Regions from separate parts of the Promicromonospora sp. NPDC090134 genome, predicted to be linked through region 1. Evidence: predicted binding sites of a transcription regulator. Region 1 holds the regulator's gene; each other region holds the start of a gene.
The links. The regulator LexA, encoded in region 1, represses DNA repair genes until DNA is damaged. The targets are predictions, from matches to a motif close to TCGAACANNTGTTCGA.
Positions count from the first base shown of each region.

Region 2: ACIPN7_RS24155 (SAV_6107 family HEPN domain-containing protein) is a predicted target of LexA. The motif match lies at 1,156-1,171, and genes of this name have one in related genera.
Region 3: ruvA (Holliday junction branch migration protein RuvA) is a predicted target of LexA. The motif match lies at 1,181-1,196, and genes of this name have one in related genera.

Region 1 covers NZ_JBIVCZ010000002.1:47,634-50,899, reverse strand. Annotated here, with positions in the region: gene ACIPN7_RS06675 (L-lactate dehydrogenase) at 1-735, shown strand, start outside; gene lexA (transcriptional repressor LexA) at 809-1,624, opposite strand; gene ACIPN7_RS06665 (LysM peptidoglycan-binding domain-containing protein) at 1,816-2,310, shown strand; gene nrdR (transcriptional regulator NrdR) at 2,473-2,955, shown strand; gene ACIPN7_RS06655 (DUF5302 domain-containing protein) at 3,080-3,266, shown strand, end outside.
Region 2 covers NZ_JBIVCZ010000010.1:156,789-160,054, reverse strand. Annotated here, with positions in the region: gene ACIPN7_RS24165 (cold-shock protein) at 1-73, shown strand, start outside; gene ACIPN7_RS24160 (spermidine synthase) at 150-1,115, opposite strand; gene ACIPN7_RS24155 (SAV_6107 family HEPN domain-containing protein) at 1,216-1,683, shown strand; gene ACIPN7_RS24150 (DNA polymerase IV) at 1,742-2,983, shown strand; gene ACIPN7_RS24145 (DUF3040 domain-containing protein) at 3,090-3,266, shown strand, end outside.
Region 3 covers NZ_JBIVCZ010000008.1:212,508-215,773, forward strand. Annotated here, with positions in the region: gene ACIPN7_RS21490 (YebC/PmpR family DNA-binding transcriptional regulator) at 1-514, shown strand, start outside; gene ruvC (crossover junction endodeoxyribonuclease RuvC) at 572-1,138, shown strand; gene ruvA (Holliday junction branch migration protein RuvA) at 1,243-1,869, shown strand; gene ruvB (Holliday junction branch migration DNA helicase RuvB) at 1,862-2,953, shown strand; gene yajC (preprotein translocase subunit YajC) at 3,093-3,266, shown strand, end outside.

The DNA of each region.
Region 1 (3,266 bases):
GCCGACGTCGTGGTGGTCACGGCGGGCGCCAAGCAGAAGCCCGGCCAGAGCCGCGTCGACCTCGCCGAGGCGACGATCGGTCTGATGCGCACCATCCTGCCGGGCCTGGTCGAGGTCGCACCCGACGCGACCTACCTCATGGTGACCAACCCCGTGGACGTGGTGACCTACGCGGCCCTCAAGATCTCGGGGCTGCCCCGCGAGCGGCTCTTCGGCAGCGGCACCGTGCTCGACTCGTCGCGGCTCCGCGTGGTGCTCGCGGAACGGTGCGGGGTGGCCGTCGGGAACGTGCACGCCTACATCGCCGGGGAGCACGGCGACTCGGAGATCGCGCTCTGGAGCTCCGCCTCGATCGGCGGCGTGCCGTTGCTCGACTGGGTGCCGGTCGGTGGCGCCGCGCCCCTGGACGCCGCGGTGCGCGCGGAGGTGCACCACGAGGTGGTCGACTCGGCCTACCGGATCATCGCGGGCAAGGGCGCCACCAACTACGCCGTGGGCCTGGCCGCGACCCGCATCATCGAGGCGGTGCTCAAGGACGAGCGCCGGATCATGCCGGTGTCCTCGCTGCTCGATGACTACCACGGCATCAGCGACGTCTGCCTGTCGGTGCCGTCCCTCGTGGACCGGCGAGGCGTCACGAGCACCGTGCAGGTACCCATGTCGGACGACGAGCTGGCCGGGCTGCGCGCATCGGCCGACAGCGTGCGTGCGGTGCAGCGGCGTTTCGGGTTCTAGGGGGTAGGCAACGCGACAGGCCCGACCACCGTGAGCCGGTGATCGGGCCTGTCGGGAACCCTGGTGCCTCGGGTCAGAGGCTGCGCAGCACCGCGACGACGCGGCCCAGGATCTGCGCCTCGTCACCCGGGATGGGCTCGTAGGCCGGGTTCTGCGGCAGCAGCAGCACGTGCCCGTCGGTCTGCTTGAACGTCTTGACCGTGGCCTCGCCGTCGATCATGGCGGCGACGATCTCGCCCTGCTCGGCCACGTTCTGGCGGCGCACCACGACCCAGTCCCCGTCGCAGATCGCGGCGTCGACCATCGAGTCGCCCGCGACCTTGAGGAGGAACAGCTCGCCGTCACCCACGAGCTGGCGGGGGAGCGGGAAGACGTCCTCGACGACCTGCTCGGCGAGGATCGGCCCACCGGCCGCGATGCGGCCGACGAGCGGCACGTACGACGGCGGCGGGGTGCTCGCGTCGTCCGGCACCGAACCGCCCCAGTGGACCTGGCCGCTACGCCGCGGCTCGGGCCAGTGGATCTCACCGCGCGTCGGCTTCTCGACCTGCTCGGCCAGGGGCTCGACGAGCTCCATGGCACGCGGCCGGTTGGGGTCGCGGCGCAGGAAGCCCTTCTTCTCCAGCATCTGGAGCTGGTGCTTGACGCTCGACGGGCTGGCCAGCCCGACGGCCTCGCCGATCTCGCGCATCGACGGCGGGTATCCGCGCGTCTCGAACGACTGCCGAATCGTGTCCAGCACAAGGCGCTGCCGCTCGGTGAGGCGGTCTGCCGGCGAGATCGCGTGCACGCCGGCGACCGCCCCGTCGCCCGGCGCGTCCAACGTGGCGACGCCCGAGAGTGCCGTGTCGACGGCTCTCGTGTCGCTGGTCCCGTCCCGTCCCGTCATGCCCGTGCCCCTCCCGTTCCGACAAATGTTCTCCTGTGCGCTGCCCACTCTAGATCACAAATGTGCTCGGCTCAAACGAATGTTCGAGCGTGTCTCGACTTCTACGGTGTCCCGTGCTACACAATGGTACGAGCGTTCGACGAACGTGTGTATGACGGACAAGAGTTCGAGTCACCTTTCGAGGAGGGGCCATGGGGGACGTGATCCCGCTGCGGCAGTACACCCCGGTGTACGGGCCGGCGTATGCGACGGTGCCCGGATCGAGCGCGGTCCGGGCGTATCGGCCGGGCCCGGCGCACACCCCGAGCCGGGCGTCGGCACCGCCCCGGCCGCGTCCGACCGCCTCCTCGTACGCGCCGCGCGGGCCGCGCACGTTCGCCGACCGGCTCGGGCTCGCGGGGCTGCGGCTCACCCGGCGCGGCCGGGTCGTGCTGGTGCTGCTGGCGATGCTCGTGGTCGCGCCGATGGCGACGTGGGGAGCGACCGCCGTGGCCAGCTCGCCGGGTGAGCCGACGGAGGTCCGCGTGCACGCGGTGCAGCCGGGGGAGACGCTCTGGGGCTTCGCCGAGCAGATCGCGGAGCCCGGGGAGGACGTCCGGCAGGCGGTCGCACGGCTGCAGGACCTCAACGAGATGACGTCGGGCACCGTGCGGGTCGGCGAGCTCCTCCTGCTCCCGAAGGAGTGACCGGAGGGCCCCCGAAAAGTGGCCGAACGCCCCGACGAAGTGGACGGAGGCCACGATTCGCCGTCAAATGTTGCGGCGATGTTGCATGGGGGTGGTTTGCCCGCTTACGGTCGGGGCGCGACCGGATGTCTCCGGTCCGTGGCCGACCACGCAGGAGTCAGCATGCACTGCCCGTTCTGTCGCCACGCCGACTCGCGCGTGGTGGACTCGCGGACCGCCGACGACGGCCTGTCGATCCGGCGCAGGCGGCAGTGCCCGAACTGCAACCGGCGGTTCACCACCGTCGAGACGGCCAGCCTGTCGGTGGTCAAGCGTTCCGGCGCCACCGAGCCGTTCAGCCGCGACAAGGTCGCCGCGGGCGTGCGCAAGGCCTGCCAGGGCCGCCCCGTCAGTGACGACGACCTGGCCATTCTGGCGCAGCGGGTCGAGGAGACCCTGCGGAGCAACGGCAGCGCCGAGATCGACGCGTACGAGGTGGGCCTCGCGATCCTCGGCCCCCTGCGCGAGCTCGACGAGGTGGCCTATCTCCGGTTCGCGAGCGTCTACCAGTCGTTCGACTCGCTCGAGGACTTCGAGAGCGCCATCACGTCCCTGCGCGCGGAGCGCGCCGAGCGCGCGGCGGAGCGCGCTGCGGCGCAGGCGTAGCGGCCGGACGGGCCGCGCGCCGGCGGGGACGAAAAGCGATTGGCACCCTGGCGCGCGGTGGTGCAGGCTGGGGCCGACGACGGACCCGATCGAGGGACCCCCGAAACAGGAGGAGGTGATCGGTGTGACGGACGAGAAGCCTGGTGCCGAGGAGGCAGTGGCTCAGGACGCTGAGGCGCCCAAGGCCGCGACCGCGCCGAGCGTGGACGCGAAGGCGCGGTTCAAGGAAGCGCTGGACCGGAAGAACGCCGCACGCGGCCGTTCCGCCGCAGGCGACGTGAACACGGGCTCGGTGCACGGTTCGGAGACGA
Region 2 (3,266 bases), on a different contig from region 1:
GGCCCAGCGGGTCGAGTTCGAGATCACGCAGGGTCCCAAGGGTCCGCAGGCGGAAGCAGTCGTGCCGCTCTGACGTAACTCGTGAGAAGGCCGTCCTCCCTCCGGGGAGGGCGGCCTTCTTCGCGCGCCGTTCGAGGCGCGGGGCGGGCTCAGGTCGCCGGGTCGGGGGTCGACGTCGCCAGCGGGGCCGCCGTGCCGGCGAACGCCGCCGCGTCGTCGCCGGCCAGGAGGGTGGCGGGCACCGCCAGGGTGCGCAGGGCGCGCCCCAGGCGGGGGTCCCGCAGGTCCGGGCGCTCGACGGCGTCGTGGGCCCCCAGGGGGCCCTGTGGGGCGTCCTGGGCGCCCTCGTGGGCCGGGTCCTCCGGCAGCTCGCGGACGGCCGCGAGGACCAGGTTGCCGTACCGGCGGCCCTTGAGGATCGCGGGCTCGGCGACGGCGGCGAGCCGGCCCTGCGCCGCGGCGTCCGGCCCGAAGGCCTCCGCGAGGCTCGCGACCTCGCGGCGCGCGGTGGTCAGCGGGGGCCGGTCGGCGCAGTTCACCAGGAGGATGCCGCCGGGGCGCAGCACGCGGTGGGCCTGCGCGGCGAACCCCGTGCCCACCAGGTGCTCCGGTGTGCGGTCGCCCGCGAACACGTCCCGGACCACCACGTCGTAGGACGCGTCGTGCGCGGCGGCCAGGGCGCGCCCCGCGTCGTCGGCGCGCAGACGCAGCAGGGGCGAGCGCGGCAGGGCGAACCACTCGCGCACGAGCTCCAGGAGGCGGGGGTCGAGGTCGATGCCGAGCTGGCGGGAGCCGGGCCGCTCGTGCTCCACGTGCCGCGCGAAGGCGCTGCCGGCGGCGCCGAGGTGCAGCACCCGCAGCGGTCCGGGCGGCAGGAGCGCCACGAACGCGGCCATCTGCTGCATGTACTCGAAGTCGAGAAAACCGGGGTCGGCGAGGTCGAGGCTGGAGCTCGGCACGCCGTTGACGTGCAGCGTCACCCGCTGGGGGAAGTCGGGGTCGCGCACCACCTCGGCGGTGCCGGTGCTGATCGGCACGGGGCCGACGGGCAGCTCGGCGGGGAGTGTCAGTGGTGCGGAGGAGGATGGGCGGCGTCGGGCGGAGCGGCGGGCCATGAGCACAGTGTCTCCCGGACCGGCGGTGCGCTTGACAGGATAGAACGTATGTTCGATAGTGTCGCTCAAGGGGTTCGATCGGAGGTTCGAGATGGGCACCATGCAGTCTCAGAGCGGGCGGGACGTGGTCTCTGCACGCATGCTCGTGCCGCGCGCCGTCCCGCCGGGCGTCAGCGCCCTGCTGCGCAAGGCGGACGCGGAGCTCGCCGAGGCCGCGCGTGCGGCTGACCCGGGCGACCGGTTCGTGCACGCGCACCTCGCGGCCATCCGGTCGGCCGCGGCCGTCGTGGCCCTGCGGGGCCGCCCGTCGGCGCGCTCCGGCGCGCGGACCGTGTGGGACATGCTCGCGCACGCCGAACCGGACCTCGCGGCCTGGTCGGGCTACTTCGCGTCCGGCGCGCCCTTGCGGGCCGCGGTGGACGCGGGGCGCGGGGAGCAGGTGGAGCCCGCGCGGGCGGACGAGCTGCTCGCGTGCGCCGAGGACTTCCGGGACGAGGTGGCGATGCTCGTGGACCCGCAGACAGGGTTCGCGACACAGCGCCTGTCCCTGGTGCCCGAGGCGTCCTGACCGCGCCGGCGGGTGCCGGCAGACAAGCACTGGGCGAGAGCGGGAACGGAGCACGTTCGTGAGCAAGGGGCCGCGGTCAGCGGCGGCGAGGCGGGACTGGGGGTCGGACGAGTCCGGCTGCTCGGTGCTGCACCTGGACATGGACGCGTTCTTCGCGTCCTGCGAGCTGGCGCGGCGGCCGGAGCTGCGTGGCCTGCCGGTCATCGTCGGCGCGCAGGAGCGCGGCGTCGTGCTGGCCGCGACCTACGAGGCGCGCGCCTTCGGCGTGCGGTCCGCGATGCCGATGACACGGGCGCGCCTGCTGTGCCCGCAGGCCGTCGTGGTCCGGCCCGACCACGAGCTGTACCGCGACGTGTCCCGCTCGGTCATGGGCCTGCTGCAGGAGGTCACGCCGCTCGTGGAGCAGATCAGCGTGGACGAGGCCTTCCTGGACGTCAGCGGGGCCAGGCGGCGCCTCGGCCCGCCCACGACGATCGGCGCCGAGCTGCGCCGCCGCATCGAGGCCGAGCACGGCGTGACGGCCTCCGTGGGCATCGCCCGGAACAAGTTCGTGGCCAAGCTGGCCTCCACGCACGCCAAGCCGGACGGCCTGATGCTCGTCCCCGTGGACGCCACCGTCGACTTCCTGCACACGCTGCCCGTCGGCGCCCTGTGGGGCGTGGGGGAGAAGACCGAGAAGTCGCTGGCCGCGTGGGGGATCACCACCGTCGCGGAGCTGGCCCGCACGGACCTGCCGAGCCTGCAGGCGGCCGTCGGCCGCGTCAGCGGCGCGCACCTGCACGACCTCTCCTGGGGGCGCGACCCGCGCCCCGTCGTGCCCGAGCACCGCGAGCACAGCATCGGCGCCGAGACCACCTTCGGCACGGACCAGGACGACACCGAGGCCGTGAGCCGGCGGGTCCTGGAACTGTCCGACCGGGTCGCCGCGCGGCTGCGGCACCAGGGCGTGCTGGCCCGCACGGTGTCGGTCAAGGTGCGCTCCAGCGATTTCGCGACGTTCACCCGCTCCCGCACCCTGGACGGGCCCACGGACGTCGCCCGGGACATCTACCTCGTGGCGCGCGAGCTCGTCGCGGCGGTCGATCTGGGTGGACTTCCGGTGCGGCTGGTGGGCGTCCGGGGTGAAAACCTCTTGCAACGCGACGGTTCCACCCAGCAGCTCACTCTGGAGGAAGCGGTCGATCCGCGCTCCGGAGCACAGCGAGAGGCTGAAGTTGCGCTCGACGCTGTGCGCGAAAAGTTCGGGAAAACAGCGATCGACCTGGGTGTACATCGCAAGAACGGCACGCATCTTTACTGATCTGCCCCTATAGTCATGGGTATGCCCGGGATGTCGACTACCACCGACGGCCGGGTGGTCCTATCCTGGAAGGGACACTGTTCCTTTGCGAGATCCGGGGGTCTCGATGCCTCTGTCCGAGTACGAGCAGCGGGTGCTGGAGCAGATGGAGCGTGCTCTGACGTCAGACGACCCGCGGCTGGCGAACACGCTCCAGTCCACAGGCCGTGGTAACGCGCTCCGTTATGTGCTGTCCGGGGCCGGCGTAGTCGTCGGCCTGCTTCTCCTTGTCGTCGGTGCAGCG
Region 3 (3,266 bases), on a different contig from region 1:
CCAGACGATCATGTACGAGGGCTACGGCACCAACGGCATCGCCGTCCTGGTCGAGTGCCTCACCGACAACAAGAACCGGGCGGCCTCCGAGGTGCGGCTGGCGTTCTCCCGCAACGGCGGCAACCTCGCCGACCCGGGTTCGGTGTCGTACCTGTTCTCCCGCAAGGGCCTGATCGTGGTGCCGAAGGCCGACGGCGTGGGCGAGGACGAGGTCATGCTCGCCGCGCTCGACGCCGGCGCCGAGGACGTCACGGACCAGGGCGAGGTCATCGAGGTCCTCACCGAGGCGACCGACCTGGTGCCCGTGCGTACGGCCATCCAGGAGGCCGGCATCGAGTACGACTCGGCCGACGTGATCTTCCACCCGTCCATGCAGGTCGAGGTGGACGTCGAGGGTGCCCGCAAGATCATGCGCCTCATCGACGCGCTCGAGGACAGCGACGACGTGCAGAACGTCTACGCCAACTTCGACGCGAGTGACGAGGTCATGGCGGCGCTCGACGAGGAGGAGTAAGCAGGTCCCCGGCCACGTCCGCCCGGGTCACGGAACCGCACGTGAGAGGGTTTCTCCGTGCGCGTTCTCGGTGTTGATCCCGGTCTGACCAGGTGCGGCGTCGGCGTCGTCGACTCCCTGCCCGGGCGGCGGGCCCGGATGGTCGCCGTCGGCGTCATCCGGTCGGACGTGGACCTGTCCACGGACCTGCGCCTGCTGCGGATCGCGGAGGGCCTGGACCGCTGGCTCGACGAGCACGTGCCCGACGTGGTGGCGGTCGAGCGCGTGTTCGCGCAGCACAACGTCGGCACGGTGATGGGGACCGCCCAGGCGGCGGGCCTGGCCATGGTGGCCGCGGCCCGCCGCGGCGTGCCCGTCGCGCTGCACACCCCGTCGGAGGTCAAGGCGGCCGTGACCGGTTCGGGGCGCGCCGACAAGGCGCAGGTGACGACGATGATCACCCGCATCCTCGACCTCGACGAGGCGCCGCGGCCCGCCGACGCCGCCGACGCGCTCGCGCTCGCCGTCTGCCACCTGTGGCGCCCCGCCGGGGCCCTGCAGGGCGGCGACCGGCACGAGCTCACACCCGCGCAGCGCGCCTGGGCCGCGGCCGAGCAGGCCGCCAAGCAGCGCCCCCGCCGCTGACGGCGTGCCTCCCCGGAGGGCACCTCGCGCTTGTTAGGCTCCTCGCACGAACGTTCGATACCGGAGCATCCGGCAAGGGAACATCCAGCAAGGAGGGGGAGCCCGTGATCGCCTCGCTGACGGGGACCGTGGCCCATGTGAGCCTGGACCGCGCGGTGGTCGACGTCGGCGGCGTCGGGTACCTGGTGCACGCCACGCCCACCACTCTGGCCGGCCTGCGGGTCGGCGAGACCGCAGGCGTCGCCACGAGCATGGTGGTCCGCGAGGACTCGATGACCCTGTACGGGTTCGGCGACCCCGACGAGCGGGACGTGTTCGAGGTGGTGCAGACCGTCTCCGGCGTCGGGCCGCGCCTGGCGCTCGCGATGCTCGCGGTGCACACCCCGGACGCCCTGCGCCGCGCCGTCGCCGGCGAGGACCTCGCCGCGCTGACCCGCGTGCCGGGCATCGGCCGCAAGGGCGCCCAGCGCATCGTGCTGGAGCTCGGCGACCGGCTCGGGCCGCCGTCCGGCACCGGCGTGGCGCAGCCCGCGCCCAGCGCCGCGGCGGGCGCCACCGACCACTCGGAGCGGGTCGTGGAGGCCCTCGCGGGCCTGGGCTGGCCTGCCAAGCAGGCCGACGACGCCGTGGCGAAGGTGCTCGCCGAGGCGGGCGCCGACGCCGTGGCGGCCGACGAGGTCGCCTCGACACTGCGCGCGGCCCTGCGCGTGCTGGGAGGCCACCGTGGCTGAGGTCTCGACCGAGACGGAGGGCGGCGGCCGGATCGTCGCCCCGAGCGCAGACGAGATCGAGCGGGCGGCCGAGGCCGCGCTGCGCCCCAAGCGGCTCGACGACTTCGTGGGCCAGCGCGTGGTGCGCGACCAGCTCTCCCTGGTGCTGCAGGCCGCGATGGCACGCGGCAACCCGCCCGACCACGTGCTCCTGTCGGGCCCGCCCGGGCTCGGCAAGACGACGCTGGCCATGATCATCGCCGGCGAGCTCGAGTCGCACCTGCGCCTGACCAGCGGACCCGCCATCCAGCACGCGGGCGACCTCGCCGCCGTCCTGTCCTCCCTGGAGGAGGGCGACGTGCTGTTCATCGACGAGATCCACCGCCTGGCCCGCCCCGCCGAGGAGCTGCTCTACGTCGCCATGGAGGACTTCCGGGTCGACGTCGTGGTCGGGAAGGGCGCGGGCGCGTCCGCGATCCCGCTCGCGCTGCCGCGGTTCACCGTGGTCGGCGCCACCACGCGCTCCGGCCTGCTGCCCGCCCCGCTGCGCGACCGCTTCGGCTTCACCGGGCACATGGACTACTACTCGCCCCAGGAGCTGGAGCGGGTCATCCTCCGCTCCGCCGGCCTGCTCGGCGTGCACCTCGACCACGCCGCCGCGCACGAGATCGCCGGCCGCTCCCGCGGCACGCCCCGCATCGCGAACCGGCTGCTGCGCCGCGTGCGCGACTGGGCACAGGTGCGCGGCGACGGCCGGCTCGACCTGAACGCCGCCCGGGCGGCCCTGGAGGTCTACGAGGTCGACCTCATCGGCCTCGACCGCCTCGACCGCGCGGTGCTCACCGCCCTGTGCACCCGGTTCGGCGGCGGGCCCGTCGGCCTGTCCACGCTCGCCATGACCGTGGGGGAGGAGGCCGAGACCGTCGAGACCGTCGCCGAGCCCTACCTCGTCCGCGAGGGGCTCGTCGGGCGCACCCCGCGCGGCCGCGTCGCGACCCTCGCCGCCTGGGAGCACCTCGGCCTCACACCGCCCGCGCAGGCGGCCGGCGGCACGAACGGAACCACGACCGGCGCCACCGGCTCGGGAACTTTGCTCGACCCCTGACGTTGTCCTTGTGGCGCTCCTACCGCGGGCAGCCCGGGGATCCGCGCCCGAGCACTACACTGGTTGGGATCCTCGTCGTGCGCCACGAACGTGCGCAGCACATCCGACACAGCAATCGAACAGGGACCTCACCGTGGAAATGCTCATTCTCGTCGCGATCCTCCTCGTGGCGATGTTCTTCATGTCCTCCCGCACCCGCAAGCAGCAGCGTGCGGCAGCGGAGTTCCGGAACAACCTCACGGTCGGGGCCAAGGTCATGACCGCCTCCGGGATGATCGGGACCGTCGTCGAGGTGGACGACGCGAACGACCAG